One region of the Clostridium kluyveri DSM 555 genome, then DNA from elsewhere that is predicted to be linked to it. Evidence: a T-box and tRNA genes for the amino acid it is inferred to sense, from the RefSeq annotation. Region 1 holds a T-box; the other holds one or more tRNA genes.
What was found. A T-box is a leader RNA that pairs with one kind of tRNA and senses whether it is charged. The one in region 1 lies ahead of leuS (leucine--tRNA ligase), so its partner is inferred to be a tRNA-Leu.

Region 1 (15,424 bases):
TGTATATGTAAATTGAGCTGAAAGCTATAATAAACAAAATTATTACAGGTATTATAAATTTAAGGGAAAAAGGACTTTCCAGATGTTTTCCCATTAAAGAATAAGCTATAATTTCCGGGAAAACTCCTATTAAAGTTCCTAAAATAAAATCTTTATATTTAATTTTTGTAAGTCCTGCACTATAACTTAAAGGATCATATGGAAATATAAAACACAGTCTCATCATAGTCATAATTTTAAAACCATATTTCTCTATATTTTTATTTAACTTTAAAGCCTTTCCTTTCAAATACTTGTCTACAAATGAACGTCCTAGAAACCTAGCTAAAAAGAAAGCTATTGTGGCAGAACCAAAACACCCAATCATACTCAATAACACGGCTACATAATAATTAAAAATATTCCCTGCAATAATGGACATTAAAGATGCAGGTATTACAAATACTACAGGCCTTAACATATAAATCAAAAGAAAAATTAAAACCGAGAGCCTTCCATAACTTTGTATATAAATTTTAATATTTTCTATATTTACACAATGCAAATGCTTTTTATATTTGAATATCACAACTGTAATTAATATAATTAACAAAATATTTACTGTATATTTTAAAATACTTTTTTTATTATATATCATAAATTTTTAACTATCCTTCTAACAAAAATTAATCTTAATGGAACTGCATTATTTTTGTAAATAATGTCAATATGTATGTATATAAATATACTATATATTATATTTTACTTAACTAATTTATTAAAATGGGTTATAATTAGCTTATGTAATTATATACTTTTTACTCATTTAAAACAATAAAATATTTTTTATTTTAAGGAGTGATTACAATGGCTAAAATAGCCAAAAGTTCTGTGCCTAATGTATTCACATTTACTAATCTTAGTTGTGGTGTAATGTCTTTAATGATGTCTTTTGAAGAAAATTATATATGGGCTGGTGTATTTATATTACTTGCATGTTTAGCCGATAGATACGATGGACGAATTGCCCGATTTTTGAAGGTTTCTAGTAATTTAGGTAAAGAATTAGATTCTCTTGCGGATCTGGTTTCATTCGGTGTGGCCCCTTCAGTACTGGTTTTTAATATTTACAATTTTTCACAATTGGGACTAATAGGGTATTTATTAGTGCTATTGTTACCAATATCTGGTGCTTATAGATTGGCAAGATTTAATGTTACTGATTTTGATGGGGAATTTTTAGGTATTCCTATAACTTTTACAGGTATGTTTATATCCCTCTATTGTCTACTTACTTTAAATCACCCTCTCCCTTCTGAAATTACAATTTTACTTATTGTAGCACTTTCTTACCTTATGATATCCAATTATAAATTTAAAAAAGTTTAATATCATAAAAAGATATATACCTTATATTATTCTATATAAAAGATTAGGCGAAACACTCTATGCCTAATCTTCCTTTATATCATCACCATCGTCACTATCTTCCAAATCATCTAAGCTATTCAAAAACAGCTCCTCATTTATTTCAGTTTCTATGTACTCAACCATCATCTTTCCCTTCATAATTTCATCTCTCATTTTACAATACTCCACATATCCTCCTGTAGATTTTTCCAATGTATTTAACACTTTATCAATTATATCACCCACCTTATTTGCTCTATGCAGTGCATCTTTAATATCTTTTTTATGAGATACCGCCATAGAATTCATCTCTCCAGCACCTCCTATAAGCAGTCTATAGTTATTTGATAATTTAGATAATAAATCTGTCAGATTATTTATATCACAATAATACTCCTCCATTAATTTTCTATGAGACACATTTATCACCCTATCTTAAATTTATCATATAATAATTTATCCAAGCATTGTAATTAACTTATATTTTCTAATGTATATCATCTATATTACTATATTACTATTTAATAAAAATCATGCTAACAAAGGGAGAAATTTTCAATACTATATAACAAAATAAAAAACACATTAAACTATTAAATATAAAATTCCATAATTTAATGTGTTTTATAATAATATTATTTTTAATAAATCTTAAAGCTTACAACTGAATCTTTTTTCAAATTGAGCTGTTAATTCTTCCCTAAATTTAGGATGTGCAATTTTTATAAGCTCCTTAGCTCTTTCTCTTATGGATTTGCCCTTGAGAAGTGCAATACCATATTCTGTAACAACATATTGAACATCATATCTTGAAGTAGTAACCCCCGCTCCTTCAGTTAAAATAGGAACTATTCTTGAAATTTTGCCGCCAGCTGCAGTAGATGGTATAGCAAGAATTGATTTTCCTCCATCAGCCATGCTAGCTCCTCTCATGTAATCAACTTGTCCACCTACACCGCTTATTTGTTTAAATCCTACACTTTCAGCACACACTTGTCCTGTGAAATCCACTTCTACACAGGAGTTTATACATACCATCTTAGAATTTTGCATAATAACCTTAGGATCATTTACATAATCTACAGGGTATCCTTCTACCATAGGATTATCATTTATGAAATCATATAATTTCTTAGTTCCCATTAAGAATGTAATAATTATTTTTCCTGGATGAAGGGACTTTTTCTTATTTGTAATTACCCCTGCTTCAACTAATTCAACAACACCATCGGATATCATTTCTGAATGTATACCCAAATCCTTTTTATCCTTCAAGAATAAAAGTACTGCATCTGGAATAGCTCCTATTCCAAGCTGAAGTGTAGAACCATCTTCTACAAGAGATGCACAGTATTTTCCTATTGTCTTCTCTACTTCTCCTATTTTAGGAGGAGTCAATTCTAGAATTGGACGTGAACTTTCTACTATGTAATCCATATCAGAAATGTGTATAAAATTGTCTCCTAAAACTCTTGGCATCTGATCGTTTACTTCTGCAATTATAAGCTTTGCAGACTGTACCATTGCCTGTGAATAATCGGTTGATACTCCAAAGCTACAGTATCCATGGCTATCAGGCTTACTTACTTGAATAAAAGCTACATCTGCATTTATATACTTTTGTTTTAATAATTTTGGTATTTCATAAAAAAAGCATGGAGTATAATCTGTTCTATTACAATTAACTGCTTCCTTTGTACCTCCACTTACAAAGAAAGTATTTCCATGAATATACTTTTCTGATTCCGGATCAGTATATATATCATTTTTATAATTAAGTATAAGATTGTGTATCTTTACACTCTTATACTTTTCCTTATTTGCAGCCAAGGCATCTAAAAGTGTAAGAGATGCTCCACAAGCATTGCCTAAAATTATGCTATCTCCACAGCTTACTTTAGATACAGCTTCGTCTGCACTAACAATTTTACTTTTATAAAGATCCTGCCAATTTTTAAAAACCATTCTAAAAACCACCTTTCAAAATTTTTATTAATTAATTTTTAAATAAAAACACCTTCCTCATTTTATGGGCAGGTGAGAACATGGATATAATTACTTGTTAAAATAATAACAACACCTTGCAAAAAAATACCTGTTGAATTTTATAAAAATACATCATAAAGTGCCTATTATCTTATCATGAGTATAATATACATATTCTTAAAAGTCAATATATTTTTTATTTACTTAATTTATGACATATTGCAACCCACACAACTGTAAAAATGCATTTATTTCATAATTTAATTCTACAAAGTACTTATTTAAATTATACCACAATATGGACTAATTGTTACTATAAATTATACATTATTAACTATAAAAACAACTACCTCCTATAAATTCTCTTAAAATAGAATTGTCAGGAACAAATTTTAAATCTACAGATTTAAAAAAGTGCAAAAAACTTTTAAGTCTTAATGCCTCATAATATACAGGGCTGGAACTTTTTATTTTTGTTAATTCTTTCAATGCATAATTTTTCAATACACAGAGTTCATACACTAGCGTGGAATTAAACATAATATCCGCATTTTCCTGAAATACAAATATATTTTTTTCTTCTCCTCTTTTTATAGAGGACCACATTTTCAAAGTATCTTCTCCACTAAATGATCTATAAAAAGAATCCCTTACTATTCTTCTTATTATCCTCACGTCCGTAGTAGCTATTCTATTGTGATTGTCCACATTCAATTGTGTAAGAGCGCTTATATATATTTTAAACTTATTTTTTGCAGCTATTGAAGAAGTTAATATTTCATTCAGCCCATGTATTCCTTCAATTACAATCACGCCATTTTGTGGAAGTACTATTTGTTTTCCATTCCATACCCTTTTACCTTCTTTAAAATCAAAGGAGGGAATTTCAATTTCCTTACCCTTCATAAGAAATTCCAAGTGTTCATTAAAGAGTTTCAAGTCCAGAGCATATATGGATTCAAAATCATAATTACCATTTTCATCTTTAGGAGTATACTTTCTGTCTACAAAATAGTCATCCAAAGAAATTGGAACCGGTTTAATTCCATTTACTCTCAGCTGTATAGAAAGTCTTTTTGCAAAGGTAGTTTTCCCAGAGGAGCTTGGACCTGCAATTAATACAACCTTTATTTCACTTCTATCACATATCATATCTGCTATATATGCAATTTTTTTCTCATGGAGTGCTTCAGCTACCCTTATCATATCTATAATTTCATTGCTTTCTACTTTATCATTTAGAGAACCTACATTCCCTACATCTAGTATATTATCCCACTGCTTGGTTTCATAAAATATATTACTCAATTTTTTATATTCCAAAAATTCAGGCAGATTATAGGGATCTGACTCCACAGGATATCTAAGTATAAATCCTGGCTCATAATACATAATATCATATAGTTTTAATACACCTGTAGAAAATGCCATGGAACCATAAAAATAATCGTACCTTCCATCCAATTCATATAATTTTACTTTTTCTGCATTTATATGCTTTAAAAGCGTTATTTTATCTTCCATATGGTAACTTCTGAAAATTTCTATGGCTTCCTCTTTTTTCATCTCCACTTTTTTTATATACATATCTTTTTTTATTATTTCATCCATTTTATCCTTTATAAGTTTTATATCTTCCCTGGAAAGTGGTGTATTTTTATGAATCTCTCCAAATATGCCCTTACTTAGTGAATGCTCTATAACTACCCTAGCTTCCGGAAATAAATCGTATACAGCTTTAATAAGCACAAACTGAAGTGTCCTTATATAGGTCTTGTTACCCAATGGATCCTTTATATCCACAGTTTCAAATATCCCAGATTCCTGCAAGGAATTAGTAAATTCATAATACTTTCCATTTACTTTAGCTAATACTATAGGTATATGACAGATATCATAATTATCTTTAAATATTTTATATAGACTAGTTCCAAATGGAACTGATATATCTTTACCATTCAATTTTAATTTCAACATATCATTCTGTTCCCTGTGTAAAAAGGGTTTGATACATTTATCTTTTAATTGAATATCTTTATTACCCATATAAACTTCAACTCCTTAGTAATATATTATACTTCATATTTAATTATAATTGTGTTAATTTTACTTATAATTTTCTATATTAAATGTAAAAATATAATTAACTATAAATTTTAGAAGGTGATTTTTATGTTTACAATACTTTTTAGAACTATTGTCTTGTATTTACTGGTGGTTATATCCATGCGTCTCATGGGTAAAAAACAAATAGGTGAAATGGAACCTTTTGAACTGGCTATAGCAATAATGATATCAGAATTGGCCTCTCTTCCAATGCAAGATACCAGAGTTTCCATAATCCACGGAGTAATACCCATAATAACGCTTTTAATGATGCAGACTTTAATGGGCTTATGTCAGTTAAAAAGTGAAAAAATGAGATTACTTTTTAATGGAAGGCCCAGTATATTAATTGAAAAGGGAGAGTTAAATTTAAAAGAATTAAAAAATGAAAAATTTAATATGAATGATTTGATAGAAGAGCTTAGAATGCAAGGATATTATAATTTAGCTGATGTGGAATATGCCATACTTGAAACCAGCGGACAACTCTCAGTTATACCTAAAACAGAATCTGCTCCTGTAACTCGGGCAGATTTAAAGATAAAATCTACCCAGGATACCTTACCTATAACTTTGGTATTAGACGGAAAAGTAAATTCGAAAAACTTGATCAAAGCGGAAAAGACTGAGGATTGGCTATATAATATGCTGAAAAAAAATAGTATATCTTCTACAAAAGATATACTAATAGCTATTCTAGATGCAAAGGGAAAATTTTATTATCAATTAAAAGAAAAAAGTAACTAGGATGTGATTAAATGAAAAGCACAATAGTATCTTTCTCTATATTTATTTTAATGTTGTTTTCTATAATATTCTCCATAAAATATTTAAATACCGTCTGTATGAAATTACAAAATTTGAATACTAAAATAGAACAAACTCTTCAATCAAATAACTGGGAAGAATCCTATAGAAATTCTGAACATTTTATGTCAGAATGGAAAAAGTATTCATCTAAATTATCCATATTTTCAAACTATAATGAAATAGAGGATATCAATAATGAATTGTGGAAACTTATTCACCATATAACATACAAAAATAAGGAAGAGGCTTTAATCTCTGTAGATATAATAAAAAATTCAATTTACAGTATACTTCATATGCAGCAATTAAATATAGAGAATTTATTCTAGTAAATATATAATATTGATATTGTAGTAAAAATAAATTATTTATGATATACTATAATTGTATATGTTATATATTTATAGTATATTGTTTAATATATAGCATATACTTAATATCATGATAACCATAAATATCAAATTAAAAAAATTTTAAAGATTAGATTATGGAAAATACTAAATATTAATGTATAATGGAAATTAGTTGTTAACAGTATTAGCATTTAAAATAACATTAAGAATATATATTTTAAAAAAGGCATCTTGAAACAAATAAATAGTTGATATGAGAATCTATTTTACACAATAATGTTTAAAAATAGACTTATTATCTTGCAATTATTATTTACTCTCAGATACCTAAAATATTTTATTATTGAAAGGGTGGAATAAGAAATGGCATTAGTTACTACTAAAAAAATGTTTGAAAAGGCTTACAAAGGACATTACTCAATAGGTGCATTTAACATCAACAATATGGAAATAATTCAAGGGGTGGTAAATGGGGCTAAAGCTAAAAATTCTGCTGTTATCCTGCAATGTTCAGCAAGTGCAATGAAATATGCAGGACCAAAATATTTAAAGGCTATGGTAGATGCTGCTGTAGAGGATACTGGAATAGATATTGCCCTCCATTTAGATCATGGTCCAGATTTTGAAGCTGTAAAATTGTGTATAGAAACAGGCTTTACCTCTGTTATGTTTGATGGTTCACATTTAGATTATGAAGACAACGTATCTCAAACCAAACAAGTAGTAGAATATTCTCATTCTCACGGGGTAGTAGTAGAAGCAGAACTTGGTGTACTTGCAGGAATTGAAGATGAAGTATCTGCTTCAGATCATATATATACAGATCCAGAACAAGCTGTAGACTTTGTAAATAGAACAGGTGTAGATTCTCTAGCTATAGCCATAGGAACATCCCATGGAGCTTTTAAGTTTCCTCCAAACTTCAAACCTAAATTAAGATTTGATATATTAGAAAAAATACAGGAAAACCTTCCAAACTTTCCTATAGTTCTCCATGGAGCTTCAGCTGTAGATCCTAAAGCTGTGGAAACTTGTAATAAATATGGTGGAAACATAGCTGATGCCAAAGGAATCCCTATAGATATGCTTAGAAAAGCTTCCAGTATGGCTGTATGTAAAATAAATATGGATACAGACCTTAGGTTGAGCATGACTGCTGCTATAAGGAAAACTTTTGGAGATAGTCCAAAGGTTTTCGATCCAAGAAAGTATTTAGGTGCCGGAAGAGATGCTATTCAAAAAGTTGTTGAAGATAAAATAGACAATGTTTTAGGCTCATCCAATTCCTTAGAAGAACTTATCTAGGCACGTTAGCCACGCTTATCCCCCCACTTTGAAGAAGATGGGAATATTAGCTGATTGCCGCGTTTGGATAAAAATTATATTATGGAACTTTCCTAAATTGAGGAAAGTTCTTTATTTTTATTCGAACACTATCATTTTATTTTATTAAATTAATTATGCTAACTCACTTTTATGGTATAATGCAAAATAAGTAGTTTTGTAAATGGAGTGAATTTTATGAAGGAGTATGAAACACGAATAATACAAATAGACCCTGAGGATATACGAAATAAATTAAAAGCAGTTAATGCTTTAAAGGTTAAAATGGAGAATCAGATAAATGAAATATATGATTTTGAAAATGGGTTTTTAATAAAGAATAAAGGATATGCTAGAATAAGAGTTATAGAAGATTTAATACATAATTCTACTCATTGTTATATGACTACTAAAATACTTTTGAGCCAGGGAAAATATAAAGTAATGGAAGAAAATGAAACAGAAATATTGAATAGGGAAGCAGGAAAAAATATTTTTCAAACACTGGGATTAAAATTATTGCAATCTATAAAAAAATACAGAGAAAGTTACAAATACAAACATAGTTTAATTGAAATAGATATAAATGAAAAATCTTTTTGTCCATTTCCCTATTTAGAGATAGAATCAACAAATGACCAGGAACTCTATGAAATAGTAAATTTACTTGGCTATTCTTTAGGGGACACCACCTCTGAAACCATATATGAAATATTGGGCAGAAATAAAAAAAGATAGGAAAATTATATGTTTGGTTATGTAACCCCATGCAAAATGGAACTTAAAATGAAAGATTATGAAAAATTCAAAGCCTATTATTGTGGGCTATGTATATCCATAAAAAACAATATAGGAAATATACCTAGGGTTTCTTTGAACTATGATATGACTTTTTTAGCTCTACTTTTAGATTCATTAGAATGTGACAATCAAGTTTATATGAAAAAACGCTGTTTATTCCATCCTGCAAATAAAAAAATTATTCTAAAAGATAACGCTCCTTTAAAATATGCAGCTTTTTGTAATATATCTCTAAGCTATTTTAAAGTTCTAGATGATGTTTATGATGAGAATTCTTTAAAGGGCAGAATAATGTATTTATGCTTAAAAAGGTATTTAAGTAATATGCCTGACAACTTTAAAAGTATTTTTGAAAATATAAAAAATAAACTTGAAAACTTATATACACTAGAAAAAAGTTCCCAAAGTATGTCCATAGATGCTTTATCCCATCCTTTTGGAGACCTTACAGGATTTATACTAAAATCTTATAACAATTATAATGCTTCCGTTGGAGACTTGTATTTACTTGGATATAATCTAGGAAAATGGATATATATTATAGATGCATTTGATGATTTAAAAAAGGATATGCAGAAAAATAAATTTAATGCCATAAATGTCTGCTTTAATGATAAAGATCTTTGTTATGAAAATTTTATAATAGAAATAATGCCTAGAATAGATTTTATTTTAGGAACTTGTGCAGCACAATGCACAAATATTTTTAACAGGCTTCCCATAAAAAAAAATAAAGAATTAATTTATAATATACTACAATATGGACTTTTAGATAAAATGGATAGAGTATTTAAAAGGGGTGTTTACAAAAATGAAAAATCCATATGAAATACTAGAAATAAATGAAAATGCTTCACAAGAGGAAATAAAAAAAGCCTATAGAACTCTTGCAAAAAGATATCATCCTGATCAATATGGCAATAATCCACTTAAAGATTTAGCAGAAGATAAAATGAGAGAAATAAATGAGGCTTACGATTATTTAATGAAGAACCCATCAAAAGGTACATATGATAGCAGGAGTGATAATGCTTACAGCGGCTCTAACTCTTCGATTTATCAATCTGTAGAAAATGATATTTATAATGGTAATATTAGAAATGCGGAATCAGTACTTATGGGAATCAAGACAAGAGATGCTCAGTGGCATTATCTTATGGGAATTTTAAATATGAGAAGAGCCTGGTATAATGATGCTTATAATAATTTGACTACGGCTTGTAGTCTTGATCCCAACAACTTTAAATATCAAAATGCGCTCAACAAGCTCAGAGGAATGAATAATTCCTATAGACAGCCTTATTACGATACTAGAAGAAGAGATGATATATGCAATATTTGTGCTACCTTATATTGTCTTGACTGTCTTTGTGATTGTGGTGATTGCGGGGGCTGTTAATATTTAAAGAAAGGATGGATTTTAGTATGGCTAAAATTTCTAGTAATTCCTCTTATATTGCCAAGGGAGGCCTATTGACTGCCATAGGCGTTATTTTAGTGTACTTAAGTGGGATAGTTCCTTTAAATAAAACTTATTTACTGAGCCTGTCTTCACTTGTTATCCCCTTAGCTGTAATAATTACAAATGAAAAAATTGCCTTTACAATTTATATTTCAACTGCCTTATTATCTCTCTTAATATGTGGATTAAAGGGAACAGTATTATCCTATGTGGTATTTTTCGGTCTTTATGGACTTATTAAATACTATATAGAAAAAATAAGAAAACTACCTATTGAAATCATATTAAAACTATTATTTTTTAATTTATGTTTATTAATACTATTCTTGTTATATAGTTTGTTTTTTCCTGAACTTTTAAAAATAAAATTTAATTTATATTTAATTATAGTAGGAATACAAATAGTATTTTTAATATACGATTATTTATTAACATTGTTTATAAATTACACTAATAAATATATACTAAAAGCCCTAAAATAAATTGTACTTTATTAAAATGAAACTATTGACATATAAATTTAGGATGATATAATATTTAGTGTTGAGATTCACATAATATTGCCCATTCGCCAAATGGTAAGGCACCTGTCTCTGGAACAGGCATCTGTTGGTTCGAATCCAGCATGGGCAGCCAAAGAGAACTCTTGTTTTACGGGTTCTCTTTTAAAATAATTTTAAAATTATAATTTACTTTATTTAAGGGTAGCTCTTGACAAAAAGTCAATTACTATTATAAAATGTAAAATAATTCAATACTTAGCTTTGAAGAAGGAATAGTAGTATTTATATCACCAAAGAGAACTGTTGCAGGGTGAAAAACAGCGTGAATAGAATATGAACTCACCTTAAGAGCTTTATCTGAAAAAATCAGATACGGTAAAAACCGTTATTTATTTTGAGTGAAATCAATTTTATTGATTTAATTAGAGTGGTACCGCGGAAAGTAGTCTTTTCGTCTCTTACAATACTAAGAGATGAAAAGCTTTTTTTATATTCTAAAACTATACTGAAATAAAAAAATGTGGAAGTCTAAATTAAAATTATTTAAAACTTACTGTTTCTTATCTGATTTAATTTATCAGATCTCTTTAATCTATAAAAACATAAGTAAAAGGAGAAGATATTATGTACAGTACTAAAACAGATAAAAAATGGCAACAAAAATGGGATCAAACAAATATTTATACATTTGACGAAAAAAAATCAAGCAAAAAATTATATACTCTAGAGATGTTCTCTTATCCTTCCGGCAGTAATTTACATGCAGGTCACTGGTTTAACTATGCACCTGTAGATTCTTGGGCCAGAATGAAAAGAATGCAAGGATATAATGTATTCCAGCCCATGGGATTTGATGCTTTCGGTCTTCCTGCTGAAAACTATGCCATAAAGACTGGAATTCATCCAAAAGATTCTACTGAAAAGAATATTGATACCATGGAAAAACAGCTTAAATCCATGGGAGCTATGTTCAATTGGGAGAATGAGGTAGTTACCTGCCGCCCTGATTACTATAAATGGAATCAATGGCTATTTCTCCAATTATATAAACACGACTTGGCCTATAGGAAAAATGCCCCTGTAAATTGGTGTCCCAGCTGTAATACAGTACTTGCCAATGAACAAGTAAAAGAAGGTGAATGTGAACGCTGTGGTACGGAAGTTACAAAAAAGGATCTAACACAATGGTTTTTTAAAATAACAGATTACACTGAAGAATTGCTTAAAGACCTTGATAATATAGATTGGCCGGAAAAGACAAAAGCTATGCAAAGACACTGGATGGGTAAATCCACAGGTACAGATGTAACTTTTAAAGTAGCGGATTCTGATATAAAATTCAATGTATTTACCACTCGAGTGGATACATTGTTTGGTGTTACCTATGTAGTCATATCCCCTGAAAATGATTTAGTGGATAGTGTCACTAAAGAAGAATATAAAGAAGAAATTGAAAAATATAGAGAAGCTGCTAAAAAGCAGACCGACATTGAAAGACAATCAATTACCAGAGAAAAAACAGGTGTATCTACGGGTTCCTACGCTATAAATCCTATAAACGGAAGAAAAGTACCTATATGGATAGGAGATTATGTATTAAACACCTACGGTACAGGTGCTGTAATGGCAGTTCCTGCTCATGACGAAAGGGATTTTGAATTTGCCACAAAATACAAATTACCTATTGAAAGAGTTATAGAAGGAGGTTCTTCCTTACCTTATGTAGAATACGGAAAGATGATAAATAGTGATAAATTCAATGGATTATATACTCCAGAAGGTAAAGAAGCTGTGACCAAGGAACTAGAAAACATTGGATTAGGTTCTGGAAAAACAAATTATAGATTAAGAGACTGGCTTGTATCAAGACAAAGATACTGGGGAACACCTATACCTATAATATACTGTAAAAAATGCGGTACAGTCCCAGTACCAGAAAGTGATTTACCAGTTGAACTTCCTTATAATGTACAATTTTCTCCTGATGGAAAATCTCCCCTTCTAAAATCAGAAGAGTTTATGAATACTACGTGCCCTATTTGCGGTGAACCTGCCAAAAGAGAGGCTGATACATTAGATACATTTGTGTGTTCCTCCTGGTATTACTTAAGATATGCCGATAATAAGAATACAGAAAAAGCCTTTGACAAGGATAAGATAAATAAACTACTTCCTGTAGATATGTATGTAGGTGGTCCTGAACACGCATGTATGCACCTTTTGTATGCTAGATTTATCACTAAAGCACTTAGAGACATGGGTTTTTTAAATTTCGATGAACCTTTTCTATCTTTAAGACATCAAGGACTGATACTTGGACCTGATGGTCAAAAAATGAGCAAGTCCAAAGGCAATACCATATCTCCAGATGACTGCATACAAAAATATGGTTCAGATGTATTTAGAATGTACTTAATGTTCGGATTTGACTATGCCGAGGGTGGTGCCTGGAACGATGACGGTATTAAATCCATGAGTAAATTTGTAGATAGAATTGAAAGAATTGTAGGAAATATAAAAGAACTTATAAATAGTGGTAAGAACTTTAAAAATTCAATGGATGCTGCAGAAAAAGAATTAAATTACTCAAGAAATTATTCAATAAAATCCGTATCAGAAGATGCAGGAAAATTTCAATTCAACACAGCTATTGCTAGAATTATGGAATTTACAAATTCACTTTATAAATATATTCAGGAGGATACTAAAAATATATCCCTTTTAAAAGATACTATACTTGATTTTATAAAGATAATAGCTCCTTTTGCACCTCACTTTGCAGAGGAACAATGGGAGGTATTAGGACAAAAATATTCTATATTTAATGAGAAATGGCCTGAATTTGACCCTAAGGCTTTAGTAAAAGAAGAAGTAGAAATAGCCATTCAAATAAACGGTAAAATTAAGGCTAAAATAAATATACCTACAAATTTAAGTGATGAACAAATAAAAGAGTTATCCATATCCAATGATAATATTAAACCTTTATTAGAGGGAAAAAATATAAAGAAAGTTATAGTAGTAAAAGGAAGACTTGTAAATATAGTAGTTAAACCTTAACCACCAGTTCACTGGTGGTTTTCTTATTAATCTATTGTTTATAAATTTTAAGTAACTTTTCTGTAGCTCTTAACAAATTCACTAACTCAAATACTTCTCCCTCTTCAATTAATTTATTTAACTGTCCCTGATACCTTGTTGCTTCAACTAGCTTACCCATGGATGACAATGTCAATATATTATTCATTATATCAGAGACTAGATTGGATTTCACTTCAAATAATTTTTGGGCATCCTTTATCTCGTCTTTGATTTGAAGCATTTGCTCATCCAGCTGAAATGCAGCATCCGCGGCATTTTTAAGTTTTAATTTAATATGATCGGGAATGTCCTGCTTATATTTATAATTTAAGGAATGTTCTATAGTAGCCCAAAAATTCATGGCAAGTGTTCTTATCTGAAATTCTGCCAGTATTTCCATTTCTCCCTCTGCCATATTAACGGGATACTTAATTATTACATGATAACTTCTATAACCGCTTTCTTTTACATTATCTATATAATCTTTTTCATACATTATATTCATATCTTTTCTATTTCTTACTATCTTAACTACTTTATCTATGTCATCTACAAACTGACACATAATCCTTATACCTGCTATATCTTCTATTTCATATCTTATTCTATCAAGTGGTATATTGAACTTATTAGCTTTCTCTAATATACTCGATATCTCTTTTACCCTGCCTGTAACAAATTCTATTGGCGAATATTCATTCCTTCTTCTATATTCTTTTCGTATGCTTCTAAATTTCACTTTTAATTCTTCTACAGCTTGGTCATATGGTATTAAAAATGTTTTCCATTCCCCTATAGCCATATAAATCACCTCCAACAGAAAAGTATATAATAACATTATATCAAATATACCAAAAATATATGATTTTAATCCCCATGTTTGATATAATAATTATACTAATTAGTGGAGGTGATACAGACATGCTTGATAACACATTTTCAACTTCAGACACTTCAGAGAACAAGAATCAACTATATGATGAAGATAAGCAAAAGTTAATGCTTTATAATAAAAAGATAACTTGTCCTGTTTGTAGTACGGTATTTAATGCTAGAGCTATAAAAAAATCCTCATATAGAATATTAAAAAAAGATTCTGATTTTTTCATAAGATATTCAATTATAAATCCGTATTTTTATGATGTATGGGTATGTAATAGATGTGGCTATGCATCTATAAAAAACGACTTTGAACGTTTAAGTGATTTCGATGCAAACATAATAAGGATTGAAATTTCACCTAAATGGCACAGTAAAAATTACCCTGAAGTATATAATTTAAATTTAGCAATACAAAGATACAAACTATCCCTATTAAATTATGATATTATTAAAGCCAGATCCAGCAAAAAAGCAAATAATCTTATAAAACTGGCCTGGATGTTCCGCTTAAAAGAAGATAAAAAAAGTGAACTGGAGTATTTAAACTATGCCCTTGAAAACTTCAAAAACGCCTACTATAATGAGAATTTTCCCATATCTGGTATGGATATATTTACTACCATGTACCTCATAGGAGAACTCTGCAGACGTACCGGTAAAGAAGAGGAATCTTTAATATGGTTTGGACAAGTAATAACAGCTCCTACAGCACCACAAAAAATTAAAAA
Region 2 (15,424 bases), 470 kb from region 1:
CATCTTATACTCTTTTTTTTATTTCTGAGTATAATTTTAGAACTTTCCACAATACTAAAAGCCATTAACTTTTTCTGAAATTTACTATATAGAGTATAATCTAAATATCTATATACTTTAGGTGCCAATTCTATATCTTTAATTTTACACATTTTTTTAGCTCTTAAGATATTACTATTATATGAATTTATATTAATATTAGGAGGAAATTTTACATTTTTAATTTTTAATTTCAATTCTTTTATGAAAAGTTCTTCTTTTACTCTCATTTTAAATCTATCTTTTATGTTTCCCCAAAAACTATTATCATCATAAAATTTAGCCATATTGGAATCAGCATATAGGATTGATTTCACATTCTATATTCTCCTTAAATTACTATACAATACTATATTATTCCTATATCAAATTAAAAATTACAACATAAATTTGTATTGATTTAAAATTTCAAATACAATTTCACTGCGTTCTTCACAGTTAATTTTCTCTTTTATTTCCTTACTGTTTTTTAGACCTTTTATATACCACCCTATTTGTTTTCTCATTTCTCTCACAGCCTTATACTCTCCATTATAATAAATAGCCCTATTATAATGTTCTATGCACATATCTATTTTTTGCTGTGGAGTAGGATAGGTGATAGACCGAGAATTTTTATTTTCATATATCTGAGAAAATATCCATGGATTTCCCAAGCTTCCCCTTCCAATCATTATGCCATCACATTTAGTAAATTCAAAAAGTCTACTTGCATCTTCTACAGTAAATACATCTCCATTACCAATTACGGGAATTTTAATTGATTGTTTTACATCACTTATTATATCCCAATTTGCTTTGCCGTTATACATCTGAGTACTAGTTCTCCCATGAATAGTTACAGCATCTGCTCCCGATTGTTCCATAATTCTAGCAAAATTTACAGCATTTATACTCTCAGAATCAAAACCAATCCTCATTTTTACAGTTACTGGCTTTAAAGATGCCTTTTTTACTTCTTTTACTATTTCCGATGCAAGCTTTGGATTCTTCATAAGTGCAGAACCTTCTCCATTTCTTACTATCTTAGGAGCTGGACAACCCATATTTATATCTACCATACAAATATCTTTATTTTCATTAAAATAATCACAGGCTTTAGCCATTATGACCGGATCATTCCCAAATATTTGGACTGCTATGGGTGCTTCTACTGGAGATACAATTAACATACTTTCCGTAGCCTTGCTACCATAAAATAAAGCTTTGGCACTTATCATCTCAGTATAAACAAGTCCACATTTAAATTCTATACACAATTCTCTAAATGCCCTATCCGTTATACCTGCCATAGGAGCTAAAAATACATTGTTTTCAAATTCTATTTCTCCGATTTTCATTATCATACCTACTCTTTGTTCTTTTCATAGATTAATCTAAGCCCTGTTAAAGTCAATACAGAATCAATTATATCTATGGATTTTGTTCCTTCATTTATGAGTTTAGCAAGTCCTCCTGTAGCTATTACCAAAGGTTCTTCTTCTCCTAAATCCATCATTTCCATTTTCATCTTTTTAACTATATAGTCCACCTGACCAATATATCCATATACTATACCAGATTGCATACTAGAAACCGTATTCTTTCCTATAATATTTTGTGGTCTTATTATCTCTACTCTTGGAAGTTTAGCTGCCATCTCAAAAAGAGCAGAAGAAGATATTTTTATGCCTGGACATATAGCTCCTCCTAAATAATCTCCTGCAGATGTAACTGCACAAAATGTAGTAGCTGTTCCAAAGTCTATAATAATTAGGGATCTATTATAGATTTCATGGGCAGCCACAGCATTTACTATCCTGTCAGCCCCTACTTCTCTTGGATTATCATATTTCACATTTATACCCGTTTTTACTCCTGGTCCCACTATAATAGGACTAACTTGAAAATATTTTATTATCATATGTTCTAATGAATACATAATAGTAGGAACTACTGAAGATATTATAGAACCAGTTATATCTTCCGGTTTTAATTTACTTTGAAGAAATAAATCTATTACCTGAACTCCGTATTCATCTGCTGTTCTTTTAGAGTCTGTAGATAATCTCCAAACTGATATAAGCTCCCTGTCATCATAAACCCCTAAAACAATATTAGTATTTCCAACATCTAAGACTAAAATCATTAAATATAACACCACCTTTGACTTGTTTATCAATATATACATAATTAAAGAGCAGATTTTCCACTGCCCCAAAACATTAATTTCTCTCAAATTAACAATTTAATTGTATCAATAAAATTTTATTTGTCAAGATTAAATAACAAGCTATACTTTATTGTATCTTCTTCATAAAATCCTCACTATTTACTATATATCTAGTATGAGATCCTTCTCCAATCTTTCCACTTTCATCCCAGGCCTCAACATAAAAAACTAATTTTTTCCCCTTAACTTCCTTTAGAGATGCTTCGCATCTAATCTTAGCCCCAACAGAAGATGCTTTAATATGTTTTATATTTATTTCTATCCCAACAGTGGTATATCCTGTAGGTAAATGAAGATCTACACTATTTTTAGATGTATTTTCCATAAGAGCTATCATAGCTGGTGTGGCAAATACATCTAAATTACCTGATCCTAATTTCTTAGCTGTATTATTATCAGTTACATGCATTTCCATAGTAGAGGTAATGCCTTCTTTTAAATTAAATTCCATCATAATCATCTCATTTCATTTAGATTTATAACAAAACACACATGTTTATTATATCACTGTTACTTGAATTTTAAAATTATAAAAATAAAATAAAAAACTCCGTGAAATGACACAGGGTTTTTTATATAATATACAAAATTAAGTTTGAGCGAATATTTCTTCAAATTCACTTGCTTCCAATTTTTCTTTTTCTAAAAGTCTTTCTGCCACAGCCTTAAGTCTATGCATATTTTCCGAAAGAAGTTTTTCAGCCTTATCATACCCTTCATCTATTAATTTTCTTATCTCCTTATCTATTTCAAAAGCCACTTCTTCACTAAAATTTCTTCCTTTTCCTAAATCTCTTCCTAAAAACACCTCATCATGACCTGAACCAAATGCAATAGGTCCCAAATCACTCATACCATAATCCATTACCATCTTTTTAGCTATAGTAGTTGCTCTGTCAATATCATTTTTAGCTCCTGTACTTATATCGCCTATAACCAATTTTTCTGCTACTCTGCCTCCAAGAAGTCCTACAATCTCATCTTTAAGCTTAGCTTTTGATGTATAGGCGCTATCTTTTTCTGGAAGATGCATTGTATATCCTCCTGCCATTCCCCTTGGTATTATACTTATTTCATGTACAGGGTCAGAATTAGGTAACAACTTCATTACCACTGCATGACCTGCTTCATGGTAAGCTGTAAGCTTTCTATCTTCCTCATCAATCACTCTACTTCTTTTTTCAGGACCTGCTATTACTCTAGTTACCGCTTCCTCCAATTCATTCATGCCTATTAAATTCTTATTATTTCTAACTGCCAAAAGTGCAGATTCATTCATAAGATTTTCTAAATCCGCACCTGTGAACCCAGGTGTTCTCTTAGCCAGAACATCTAACTTTACTTCATCTGCTAAATGTTTGTTCCTGGAATGAACTTTAAGAATTTCTTCTCTGCCTTTAATATCAGGTGCTCCTACAAGTATTCGTCTATCAAATCTTCCTGGTCTTAAAAGTGCAGGATCTAATATATCAGGTCTATTTGTTGCAGCTATCATAATTATTCCTTCATTAGCTCCAAATCCATCCATTTCAACTAAGAGTTGATTCAATGTTTGTTCCCTTTCATCATGTCCTCCACCAAGTCCTGCTCCTCTTTGTCTTCCAACTGCATCTATCTCATCTATAAATACTATACATGGAGAATTTTTCTTCGCCTGATCGAACAAATCCCTTACCCTTGAAGCTCCTACACCAACAAACATTTCAACAAAATCCGAACCTGATATGCTAAAAAATGGCACTCCTGCTTCACCAGATATAGCTTTAGCTAAAAGTGTCTTACCAGTTCCCGGAGGCCCCACAAGTAAAACCCCCTTAGGAATTCTAGCTCCCATCTCTATATATTTTTTAGGTTGTTTCAAAAAATCCACTATTTCTGCTAATTCTTCTTTTTCTTCATCTGCCCCAGCTACATCTGCAAAAGTTACCTTCTTTTTATCTGGTGTAGCCATTTTAGCTCTACTCTTACCAAAATTCATAACATTTCGATTTCCTCCGCCGCCTTGAGATTGCTGCATAAACATAAACCAAAATGCTACAAGCATAAGTATTAAAAGAATTGTTGGCAAATACTGTACCCACATAGGTATTGTAGCGGGTTTAAGATATATTTCTTGAACTTCTCCCTCTTTAGGGTGTTCACCTATAAATTGAAATAATCTTTCAGATGGAACTACTGTTTCATATGCTGTTCCATTTTTCAAACTACCTTGAACTGTCATTTTATCTTCTCTAAGCTGAAAATTTTTAATATCATTACTTAACCAATATTTTTGGAAATCACTAAAACTAATGGCTGTTGAATTTTCATTGGTTCTTACCAACCACAATGCTGAAAGAATCACTAATATAAAAACTATAACCCAGGCCGTTGCACTTGAAAATTTTTTCATTAAAGGCCCCCCTCTCTTTCTAGTTTTATACTGTAAAATTGTATCATAAGTAAAATTCCTTTACAATAAGTTTTAATACTAATTATTTGTAAATTTCCTCTTTTAATATACCAATATAAGGAAAATTCCTGTACTTTTCTGCATAATCCAATCCATATCCCACCAAAAAATAATCTGGAACCTCAAATCCTATGTACTTGGCTTCAACTTTAACTTTTCTTCTTTCAGGTTTATTTAAAAGGCACGCTATTTCTATACTCTTAGCTTTCCTGCCTTTCAAATATTCAATCAGATAAGACAAAGTAGTACCTGAATCTATAATATCTTCTACTATCAATATATATTTATCCTCTATTTCAAAATCTAAATCTTTTAATATCCTAACAACTCCTGAACTCTTTGTAGAACTTCCATAACTTGAAACCGCCATAAAATCCATGCTACATGGAATAGTTATTTCTCTAAGCAAATCCGCCATAAAAGGAACTGAGCCTTTTAATATGCCTACAAGCATTAACTCCTTTCCTTCATAATCTTTACTTATCTTTTTCCCTATTTGTTTTACTTTTTTCCTAATTTCACTTTTGTTAATTAATATCTCCTTAATGTCGTCACTCATATCACTCATAATGTTATAGTTCCTCGCTTTCAAACTTTATAGCCAAAATATTCTTAGTGTTTTTATCTACCTTAAAAAGTTCACTTATTCTATATCCAACAATCCATCCGATGTTATCTCCAAAACATATTAGGGGAATTTTATCCCTCTTATCTTTAGATATCTTTAAATCTATAAATAAACTCTTTAATTTCTTATTTCCAATCATTCCAAGCGGTATAAATCTATCTCCCTTCCTTCTGTTCCTTAATATAATACTCCCTTTTATTTTATCATAATCAAAATACTGAATAAATCTATCTTTTTTATAATATGCATATTCTTTTAATTCAATTAAATCTATATAAATTTTAGACTTAATATCAGTAATATTGTTAAATCCCATTTGTAATACATACTGTACCTCACAATTTTTCATACATTCTTTTATATATTTTTTTATTATTATATTTCCATAATCATTTAATGCCAACAAATTGTGAGGTAACATTATTTCTTTACCTGTAGAACACTTTTGAACATTTATTATACTGAAAATGTGGATTTTTTCAATATCTTTTAAATTTCCTTCCACAACTTCCAGGGACATCCTGATTATTCTAACTAATACAGCTTTATCCTCTAGAAATGCCTCTTTAAATATTATAACCTTTTGTGCTTTTATTTCACAATATTTTTTAAATTTTTCCCGAGAAATATAATTCAAATAATCATTATCTATTTTTATTATATCAGAAAGCCTATTTAACACCGCAACTATATCTCTATTAAAATTATTTTGTATATAAGGTATAAGCTCTAATCTTATTTTATTCCTTGAATATATGGTTTCCAAATTAGTCTTATCAATTCTGGGATGAAGATTATTATTATCACAATATTTTTCAATTTCATCTCTGGTAATACGTATTAAAGGCCTTACAAAAACATTATCTCTCACAGGATTTATACCAGTTAAACCCTGTAGACCCGCTCCCCTCATAATTCTCATTAAAACAGTTTCTGCCTGATCATTAGCATTATGAGCTATAGCTATTTTCTCAGCTTTTAATTTTTTCTTTAATTCTTCAAAAAATTTATATCTTACTTCTCTTCCTGCACTTTCACAGGATATTCTTTTTTCTTTGGCAATATAATTTACATCTGTTTTTAAACTTTTAAATTCAACAGATAAACTCTCACAAAATTTTTTTACATACTCCTCGTCCTTATCCCCTTCTTCTCCCCTTAAACAATGATTTACATGAGCTGCATATAAAGTTATATCTAATCTGTTTTGCAGAACATATAACATATGTAATAAACATATGGAATCAGGCCCTCCTGACACAGCTACTATTACCTTATCACCTCTATTAAACATTTTATTTTCTTCTATAGTACTAAGTACATTTTCTATCAACAACCACACTTCCCTAACCCTATTTAATCTTTACAGCATAAGTGTATCTACTGTAAAAAATTATCATCTCATTTATTATCATAGTTAACATTCATTTAACAACCCAATTATAACATAAACATAATACTTTTTAACCTGCATTAACATAAATCTATATTTTGAACTACCTATAGAATACTTTAATAAAGAGTATACACTTTTTCCACTATTACTGTCATATCATCTTTTACCTTTCCTCCAGATAATTCTTTGGATTTATCCATAATTTTCTCACACATGTCCTTAGGCTCAGTACAATCTAACTTCCTTAAAAATTCTATCATCCATATAAAATTACCTGCTGATTCACTATTATAGTCGATTACACCATCACTGACCATTATTATAAAATCCCCATTCATTACAGATTTGTTTATTATATCTATATCGGGCTTATCTAATATACCTATAGGGAGTGTCTTTGATTTTATTACCAGAATATCTTCTCCTCTCTTTATAAAACTAGCTGTAGCTCCAACTTTCATAAAATCTATTTCTCCTTTATACAAATTTATACTGCTCAAATCTAATGTAGAAAATTTTTCATCTTCAGTAAATTTAATCCCCATAATAGAGTTAACTGTATTAATAGCAGTCATCTTATTAAAACCTGACTTTGCAAATTTCTCTATAAGTTCAACGGCAGCACTGCTCTCTTCTCCAGCCTGAGGACCAGAACCCATTCCATCACTTATAATTGTCATATAGGTACCATCTGGTAGTTTACAAAAACTATAGCTATCCCCATTATACTTTTCTCCATGTTTACATTGGCTAATCACATGAGTGACAATGTGGTACTTTGGAGTTTCTTCAAAAGTTACACTACAGCTATTCGCTGAAAAATTTATATCACAACTATCTTTACTTAAGGCCATAAGTTTCCCAGTTACATTATTAATTAAAGGTAATATTTTCTTTACACAATCTTGTTTTCCTCCGCAGACTTCCATAGATAAATTTATAACTAGATGTTCATTTTTATCCTTAAAACAAAATACATCCTTGTACTTTATATTATTTTTGTTTAAGAGCCTCCGTATATTATTTTCTACTGATGTATTAAACCTCACATCTAAGTTTAAATCCTGTACTATCTCACCTACAGTTTTTCCCATATTGCCTATTTGATATGCCAATAGCTCCCTACATTCACTTAATCTACTCTTCCACATCTCGTCTACAATATAATTATTTACAATCTCTTTAGTATTCTTTAAAAGCAAAGTTCTTCTGGTACATTTTTTTTGCAGTTCCTCTGGAATAAACTTTTTATTTTCCTGATAATTCTGTATTAATTCTAAAAATGCATTATAAGTATAAAAAGTTTCTCTCTTCCAGCACATATTATTCATATCACAATTTGAACAAACTCTGTCTGCTAAATTTTCTATAAGTGCGCTACTCTTAGTTTTCATAGTAAGCTTATTATTACTAGCCAGCCTTGAAAGAACAGAGGATATATCATTAAGTACATGAGAAAAACTATCAAGCCTATGCATAAAAATAGATTTAATTTTATCCGCATAATTCTCCTTTAAATGCTCTTGTTTCTTTTGCCAATCTAATTCTAATTCTACTTTTCTATATATACTCTGTGGTATTCCAAAATATATAATACAGCTTATAAGTACCTCTATTATTTTAAACTGGGAGCCTATATTAGAATACATCTTTAATACAGCAAATCCTATGATATAACCTGCACCACTCATCCATTTACCTGTTTCTCTAAACAAGCCTGATATAAGTCCACATAACCCATAGACTGAAACATAGGTCATCATATCATTAGATGTCACTCCTATTATTGTACCCATAGCTACACCACCTGCAGCACCCGAAGCACTTCCTTTTACATAACCTAATATAAGTATAAAAGTCAATGCTACTACATTTCTAATAGATACGCCTTGAATAGCCGTTCCCCAAGTACCCGCTATAATTAATGAAGTAGTTATAGACATGCTAATTATTTCTTCACTACTATAAAGATGTCTAGTCTTTAGTTGATTAAAACATATTATAGAATAATTAATAATAAAATATAATGGGAATATACACATAATTTCAAACATAGAATTTAAAATAGCCACCCCAGGTGAAAGATTAATTGCAAAAAATTTATAAGCAGAAAACTCTAAAAAAGTAATAACAAAAAATAAAATTAACTTTTTAACCTTAGTACTATTTTTTAATATATAATTTAGAGTTACTAATGTAACAGTCACTATACAATAAGAAGGAAGATATTTTATATTTCCATATATTGAAATATATCCGAGTAATGTACCAATTCCTGTTACTAATGCAGGTTTTCTTTTTTCACATAAAGCCATAGATATAAAAAAAGCTATGCCAAAAGGAGCCATAAGATTTACCATCATGACCCTAGATACTAAAAATCCACATAAGAAATAAAATATTAATTTTACTATATTTCTCATTTGTTCAAATTTACGCTTTTTTTCTTCTCCCTTTAACTTTTCCGTTCTTTGATAAGTAACAACCTCTACTCCATATTGCATTATTATACCACCCACCTTATAAAATTACTGTTATTAATTATACCAGTAATGAATGGAAATAAATGTCATAACATGAAATAATAGTATATTTTTTTTAGGACAATAATGTCCAAGTTTCTTATCAATTTTCACTTTGATGTAAATATATATAAAAGTTATATTTATATTTTTCATGTAAGACCCATAAAATTCAAAATATTTTAAATATATGACTCAAATACTATATAATCATAAAAAGCTTGCAAAAATTTGCAAGCTACTGGTAGCGGAAATAGGAATCGAACCTACGACACTTCGGGTATGAACCGAATGCTCTAGCCAACTGAGCTATTCCGCCCTATATACAATTTGGTTGCGGGGGAAGGACTTGAACCTACGACCTTCGGGTTATGAGCCCGACGAGCTACCAACTGCTCCACCCCGCGCTATTTTGGTGCTGAAGACCGGAATCGAACCGGTACGGGTTTTAAAGCCCGCAGGATTTTAAGTCCTGTGCGTCTGCCTGTTCCGCCACTCCAGCAAATTTAAAATGGTAGCGGAAATAGGAATTGAACCTACGACACTTCGGGTATGAACCGAATGCTCTAGCCAACTGAGCTATTCCGCCTTGTATAATTTTGGTTGCGGGGGAAGGACTTGAACCTACGACCTTCGGGTTATGAGCCCGACGAGCTACCAACTGCTCCACCCCGCGCTATCTTGGTGCTGAAGACCGGAATCGAACCGGTACGGGTTTTAAAGCCCGCAGGATTTTAAGTCCTGTGCGTCTGCCTGTTCCGCCACTCCAGCAACAAAGTCTCAATTTGACGACATAAGTTATTATATATGATAAATATTTTATTGTCAACCATTTTATGAAACTTTTTAATCTCACAAAATAATAAAGAGGCACCTCGCCTCTTTAACCTACTTTACTAATAATTAGATGATTTTTTGTACCCTTTGCCTTTTGAATCCTGATGTTTTTTAATATCTTGAAATCTCTCCTCGCTATCTTTTAAGAACTTAGATAGCCTATCTTCAAAACTACCTTGATTATTTCTGACTTTTTCTTTTTGCCAGTCTATTTCCTGAGGTCTCAAGCTTTTTTTATCCTTTTCTGCTTGTTTCATAGATAAACTTATCTTGCCATTATCATCAATAGAAATTATTTTAACTCTTATCTTATCTTTTTCTTTTAAATAATCTCTTATATTTTTAACATAGGTATCTGACACTTCAGATATGTGCACTAATCCTGTTTTACCATTAACGTCCACAAATGCTCCAAAACTGGTAATATTAATCACTGTACCTTCTAGTATGCTTCCTGCCTTTAAGGTCATATTAAAAAGACTCCTCCTTAAAAATAATACTATATAATATAATCTTTTTCTTCCCTTTCAGAGTGGGACTCCTTGGATCCTTCCCTGAAATCTTTTCTAGTTCCACAACAATTTATCCTCCATAATTTCTGTAGACACTTAAAATTCTACTTTTATTATTTATTATATATTGATGACTATTAATTATTTTTGTCTATTACAGGAGTTTCACCTTCATTAATAAGACCTAATTTTTCTCTAGCTAACTTTTCTATGTAAGCATCAGATGTAGACATCTTAACTTCATCCTGTAATTTTTGATTTTTTTGTTTCATCCTGATCTCTTCAACTTTTCTCTCAGTAATCTGTTTTTTTATATTATACATAGTAATCTGTTGACTTACAAAAATATATACCGCATATAGAATTATTAATAAAAAAAATATTTTTTTCCATTTAATTCTTACTTTCATTAAACAATCACCAATCTTCTATGATTTAAAATATCTATAGCATATACTTTTTTCAACAGACATTAATAATCTATTAACTACAAAACATCATATTTATATTGTAATTTGATTTTTCATTTTCTTCAAGTTAATTTTTATAATTTTTTTTATTTTTTCTTGCGATATTATAAATAACGTACTGAAATGGATAACATAATATGTTTATAATTATCCTAAAAATCCTTCCCCACACTTTAAATAGACTCTTGTGAAATTTTACAAATATACTACTGAAAAATTTCATATATATATATATGCCTACTGCTAATAATACATATGCATACATGCCCATATATGCATAATTAGTATAAAGTAAAAACACAAATACAATTATAGCTGTAAATATCCAAAACAGAGTATCTTCTATAAACATTATTATTCTACTTAGATTAGAGTATCCTCGTATTAACCTATAAAAATCAAATAATATTCCGGTTATTATTCCTGCCATAATACTAAATGCTATAAGTCGAATTTGCTCTTCTATTGATATAATCATAATAACCCTTTCCTAAATAACTATATCTTTATTATTTAAATATCTTTGATATTAGATTCTGTCTCTTTTTTCTGGGTTCACTGCTTGTATATACACAGGCATTTATAACTCCTATAATAACAACATCGCCATTTTGTACATCCAGCTTATTCATTTTCAGATCTTTTCCTTTTATATTGAGGGTTCCAAGATTAGTATTTAAAACTATTTGGTCTTCATTAAAACTGACTACTTCTATAATACCCGTTAAAATTAACTTCCTCCTACTTTCAAGACTCAGAAGACTCTTCTTATGTTCTATATTTATTTCTTTTTTCTCCATAAAACATCCCCTCCACATATAATAAATATATGTGAACTGAATAAATTATATTACCATATATTCTTAACCTGAAATTATTTCATACATATTTTGAACTTCTTCTTTTTTAACATGATTTTGAATATCCAGGATCTTTGCCTTTAAGGATCTATTTGCATATTTAATTTCTATTATATCTCCTTCTTTAACTTCTGTACTAGGTTTGGCCATTTTACCATTTATAGTAACTCGTCCGCCTTCACATGCTTCCTTTGCTATCGTTCTTCTCTTTATTATTCTGGATACCTTAAGATATTTATCCAATCTCATATTTAATCCTCCTGTTCTAATACTTATTTAGTTTGTTATATCATACATTTAAAAGGAAAAGCCCGGATTTTCATCCAGGCGTTTTGTATAAACTATACTATTTATTTACTTTATCCCTAAATTCCTTACCAGCCTTAAATACAGGAACTGTTGATTCTGGTATGTTTATTACTTCTTTAGTCCTTGGATTTCTTCCAACTCTTGCAGCTCTTTTTCTTGTTTCAAATGTTCCAAACCCTACTAATTGAACTTTCTCTCCTTTTTCTAATGTCTCCTCTACACTTTCTATGAATCCCTTTAAAGCTGCCTCTGCATCTTTTTTAGTTAACTTGGATTTTTCTGCTATACCAACAATTAATTCTGATTTATTCATCTTTTTACCTCCTCTTATTTTTATAGATAAAAGTACACAAATATACATACCTATACTATAAACGAAGCTTTGGCTATTCTTAAATTAAATTTTAAAATTAAAATTTAATTTAATCAACAAATGCAGGTTCACCCTTATATTTTATGATAATTAATATTTATTATCAATTGTATGTTGAGAGTGCCTAATTTAAATACATTTGTATTATTTACAAATATCAAATTACAAAATATGTGGATGAACCTTAAATACACTTAGATAATATACAAAAAAATATTTACTATTTATTTATGTATATTTGTACATATCTCTAAAATTGTTATTGTTTTCTGAATTACTAAACATATTTTTTATATAGGCATATTAGCATATTCTATACATAATTAAAAATTCCTTCTTTTTTATACAAAATATTTAAAACTTATTTTTGGCTTCCTCCCAAAGTTCATCCATTTCATCTAAAGTCATATTTGCCATATCTAGTCCATGTTCCCTAGAATTTTTTTCTATATATGCAAAACGCCTTATAAATTTCTCTATAGTATAATTTAATGCAAACTCGGGGTCAATGTCAAGGAATCTTGCAACATTTACACATGCAAATATTAAATCCCCTATTTCTTCTAATATTTTTACCTTTTGTTCACCTTTATATACCTCTTTAACTTCATAATATTCCTCTAATACCTTATCTAAAGCATATTCAACTTTTTCCCAGTCAAAACCTACCTTTGCGGCTTTTTCCTGAACCTTAAAAGCTCTCATTAAGGCCGGTAAAGTTTTAGCTACATGTCTGAGTTCATCTGTATATGTTTTTAATCCTTGTTCCTTTTTCTTTATTTTATCCCAGCTTATTAACACCTCCTTAGAATTATGAATTTTCATATTTCCAAATACATGTGGATGCCTCTTTATCATTTTATCACATATAGCCCTAATTACATCATTTATATTGAAAAAACCTTCCTCTTTTCCTATTTGACAATGGAAAACCACCTGTAACAGTACGTCACCTAATTCTTCTACTAATTTTGTATCATCTTTTTCTTCTATGGATTCTACAACTTCATAACTTTCTTCTATAAGGTATTTTTTTAAACTGTCATGATTTTGCTCCTTATCCCAGGGACATCCTGTTTCACTCCTCAATTTTTCCATTATATCTAACAAGTCTTTTAAATCATAAGTGAGTTCTATACCTTTAGGTATATAAACCGAGGTTAAATAATCTATATCACTTTGTCTGTCAAGCTTATATAATTTAATTTGCCTTATACTTTCTATTCCTTCAACCCCCGCAGCTCTTATAAAAAATATATTTGTATCATCTTTATAATAATCCATAAGTGCCAATTTTACCTCTGATGCAATTAGCCTATCATATACCTGCGTTATTATTATTCCTACTCGTTTATCCACCAGATGACTTTTTATATCAAAAGCGTCTATTATTTTTATTCCTTCAACTACATTTATTTTTAATCTTTCCATAATTACATCTATAAAACTAACTGAAGGTATCACTTTTACATCTATAGCTTGCTTTTCGCACAGTTTTAACAATAACATAACAGATTTCTCCGCTACCAGTGGATGACCTGGTACCCCATAAACTATTTCTTTAAATTGTTTTTCTTTAAATATTAAATCTTTTACAATATTACTATATACATCTTCAAATTTTTTTTCCTTTTCATATACATAATCATAAGTTTCAAAATTAATGCCTAACTGTCTTAAATAGATTACAGTAGGGTGTTTTTCTGTTCTTAAATAAATTTTATCTGTATTTTTTAGTATATCAATCGTACCCATGGTAAGGGAATCTGGAGAACCAGGACCTAATCCTACTACTTTAATCACTTGTAACCTCTCCTTATTTCTTTAAAAATTTATCTTTTATATAACTATATTTAAATATGCCAAATACAACTATAAGAGGCATATATATAATTAGACCTGAAATAATAGATAAAAAACAGGCTATTCTGCTGCTCATGGTATAATTATAGACGTACCAATATATAATTACAACAGATCCTATCATAAAAAAAGAAGCAAATGCTGGTTTAACCATAGTCTGGAAGTAATTTATATTTATTTTTAACTTTTTACTTAAAAATATTATATTTAAAACACATGTTACCGCATATCCTCCTATACTTCCTAAAATTGCTCCATAAATATTTATAGAAGGAACAGGTACCATGGATAAAGTTATAATTATTTTTATAATGCATCCTACAGCTAAATTAAATACAGGTCTAATATAATATCCTACTCCCTGTAATATAGCTGTAGATGTCTGCACTAATATTATAAATGGTATAGATAAGGCTGAATATTGTAGTATATTAAAGCCTGCAGACTGACCCGGAAATATTAGATCCAAAATTGGATATGCCAAAGTATATAATCCTAACATGGATGGGAATGCAATTACATTAGAAAGTTTAAAGGATAAATCCACTTTGTTTATAACATCAACCTTTTTATTTAATATATGAGATTCTGCAATTATAGGCATTAGAGAAGCACATAATGCAGAGGATAATGTTAAGGGGACATTTATTAATATAAACGCTTTCCCGGTGAGTTGTCCATATAATATGGCAGCATCTCTATATGTAAATCCCGCTTCTAGTAATTTTTGGGGTACCAAAGCTGAGTCTATAAGACTCATTATGCTGCTTACAGCCGCTCCTAGAGATACGGGAACTGCTATGTATAGTAATTTAGTCAATATTTCTTTATTGTCTGGTACTTTAAATACCTTTATCTCTTTTCTCACATGAACATATTTAATTATTAGATATATTCCCCCAAATAGCCCTCCTGCAGCAGCTCCTAATGCTGCCCCTCCTGCGGAATATT

Region 2: it encodes a tRNA-Leu, which carries the amino acid that the T-box ahead of leuS (leucine--tRNA ligase) is inferred to sense. The anticodon was not compared.

Annotation. Positions count from the first base shown of each region.
Region 1 is NC_009706.1:3,644,031-3,659,454, forward strand. It holds gene CKL_RS17490 (TVP38/TMEM64 family protein) at 1-637, opposite strand, end outside; gene pssA (CDP-diacylglycerol--serine O-phosphatidyltransferase) at 847-1,368, shown strand; gene CKL_RS17500 (hypothetical protein) at 1,432-1,809, opposite strand; gene CKL_RS17505 (acetyl-CoA hydrolase/transferase family protein) at 2,041-3,354, opposite strand; gene CKL_RS17510 (nucleoside kinase) at 3,706-5,352, opposite strand; gene CKL_RS17515 (DUF421 domain-containing protein) at 5,548-6,228, shown strand; gene CKL_RS17520 (DUF4363 family protein) at 6,240-6,620, shown strand; gene fba (class II fructose-1,6-bisphosphate aldolase) at 7,008-7,949, shown strand; gene CKL_RS17530 (class IV adenylate cyclase) at 8,166-8,705, shown strand; gene CKL_RS17535 (DUF5685 family protein) at 8,715-9,596, shown strand; gene CKL_RS17540 (J domain-containing protein) at 9,580-10,167, shown strand; gene CKL_RS17545 (hypothetical protein) at 10,194-10,712, shown strand; tRNA gene CKL_RS17550 (tRNA-Gln) at 10,792-10,866, shown strand; T-box leader at 10,986-11,195, shown strand; gene leuS (leucine--tRNA ligase) at 11,358-13,793, shown strand; gene yjbM (GTP diphosphokinase) at 13,825-14,616, opposite strand; gene CKL_RS17565 (DUF2225 domain-containing protein) at 14,736-15,424, shown strand, end outside.
Region 2 is NC_009706.1:149,350-164,773, reverse strand. It holds gene CKL_RS00860 (hypothetical protein) at 1-356, opposite strand, end outside; gene dusB (tRNA dihydrouridine synthase DusB) at 417-1,379, opposite strand; gene CKL_RS00850 (type III pantothenate kinase) at 1,388-2,167, opposite strand; gene CKL_RS00845 (thioesterase family protein) at 2,319-2,702, opposite strand; gene ftsH (ATP-dependent zinc metalloprotease FtsH) at 2,841-4,643, opposite strand; gene hpt (hypoxanthine phosphoribosyltransferase) at 4,726-5,271, opposite strand; gene tilS (tRNA lysidine(34) synthetase TilS) at 5,276-6,664, opposite strand; gene spoIIE (stage II sporulation protein E) at 6,844-9,231, opposite strand; tRNA gene CKL_RS00820 (tRNA-Met) at 9,492-9,568, opposite strand; tRNA gene CKL_RS00815 (tRNA-Met) at 9,581-9,656, opposite strand; tRNA gene CKL_RS00810 (tRNA-Leu) at 9,663-9,751, opposite strand; tRNA gene CKL_RS00805 (tRNA-Met) at 9,762-9,838, opposite strand; tRNA gene CKL_RS00800 (tRNA-Met) at 9,850-9,925, opposite strand; tRNA gene CKL_RS00795 (tRNA-Leu) at 9,932-10,020, opposite strand; gene CKL_RS00790 (S1 domain-containing RNA-binding protein) at 10,146-10,556, opposite strand; gene CKL_RS00785 (FtsB family cell division protein) at 10,736-11,008, opposite strand; gene yabQ (spore cortex biosynthesis protein YabQ) at 11,136-11,546, opposite strand; gene yabP (sporulation protein YabP) at 11,578-11,868, opposite strand; gene CKL_RS00770 (RNA-binding S4 domain-containing protein) at 11,932-12,177, opposite strand; gene CKL_RS00765 (HU family DNA-binding protein) at 12,275-12,598, opposite strand; gene yabN (bifunctional methyltransferase/pyrophosphohydrolase YabN) at 12,965-14,413, opposite strand; gene CKL_RS00755 (putative polysaccharide biosynthesis protein) at 14,427-15,424, opposite strand, start outside.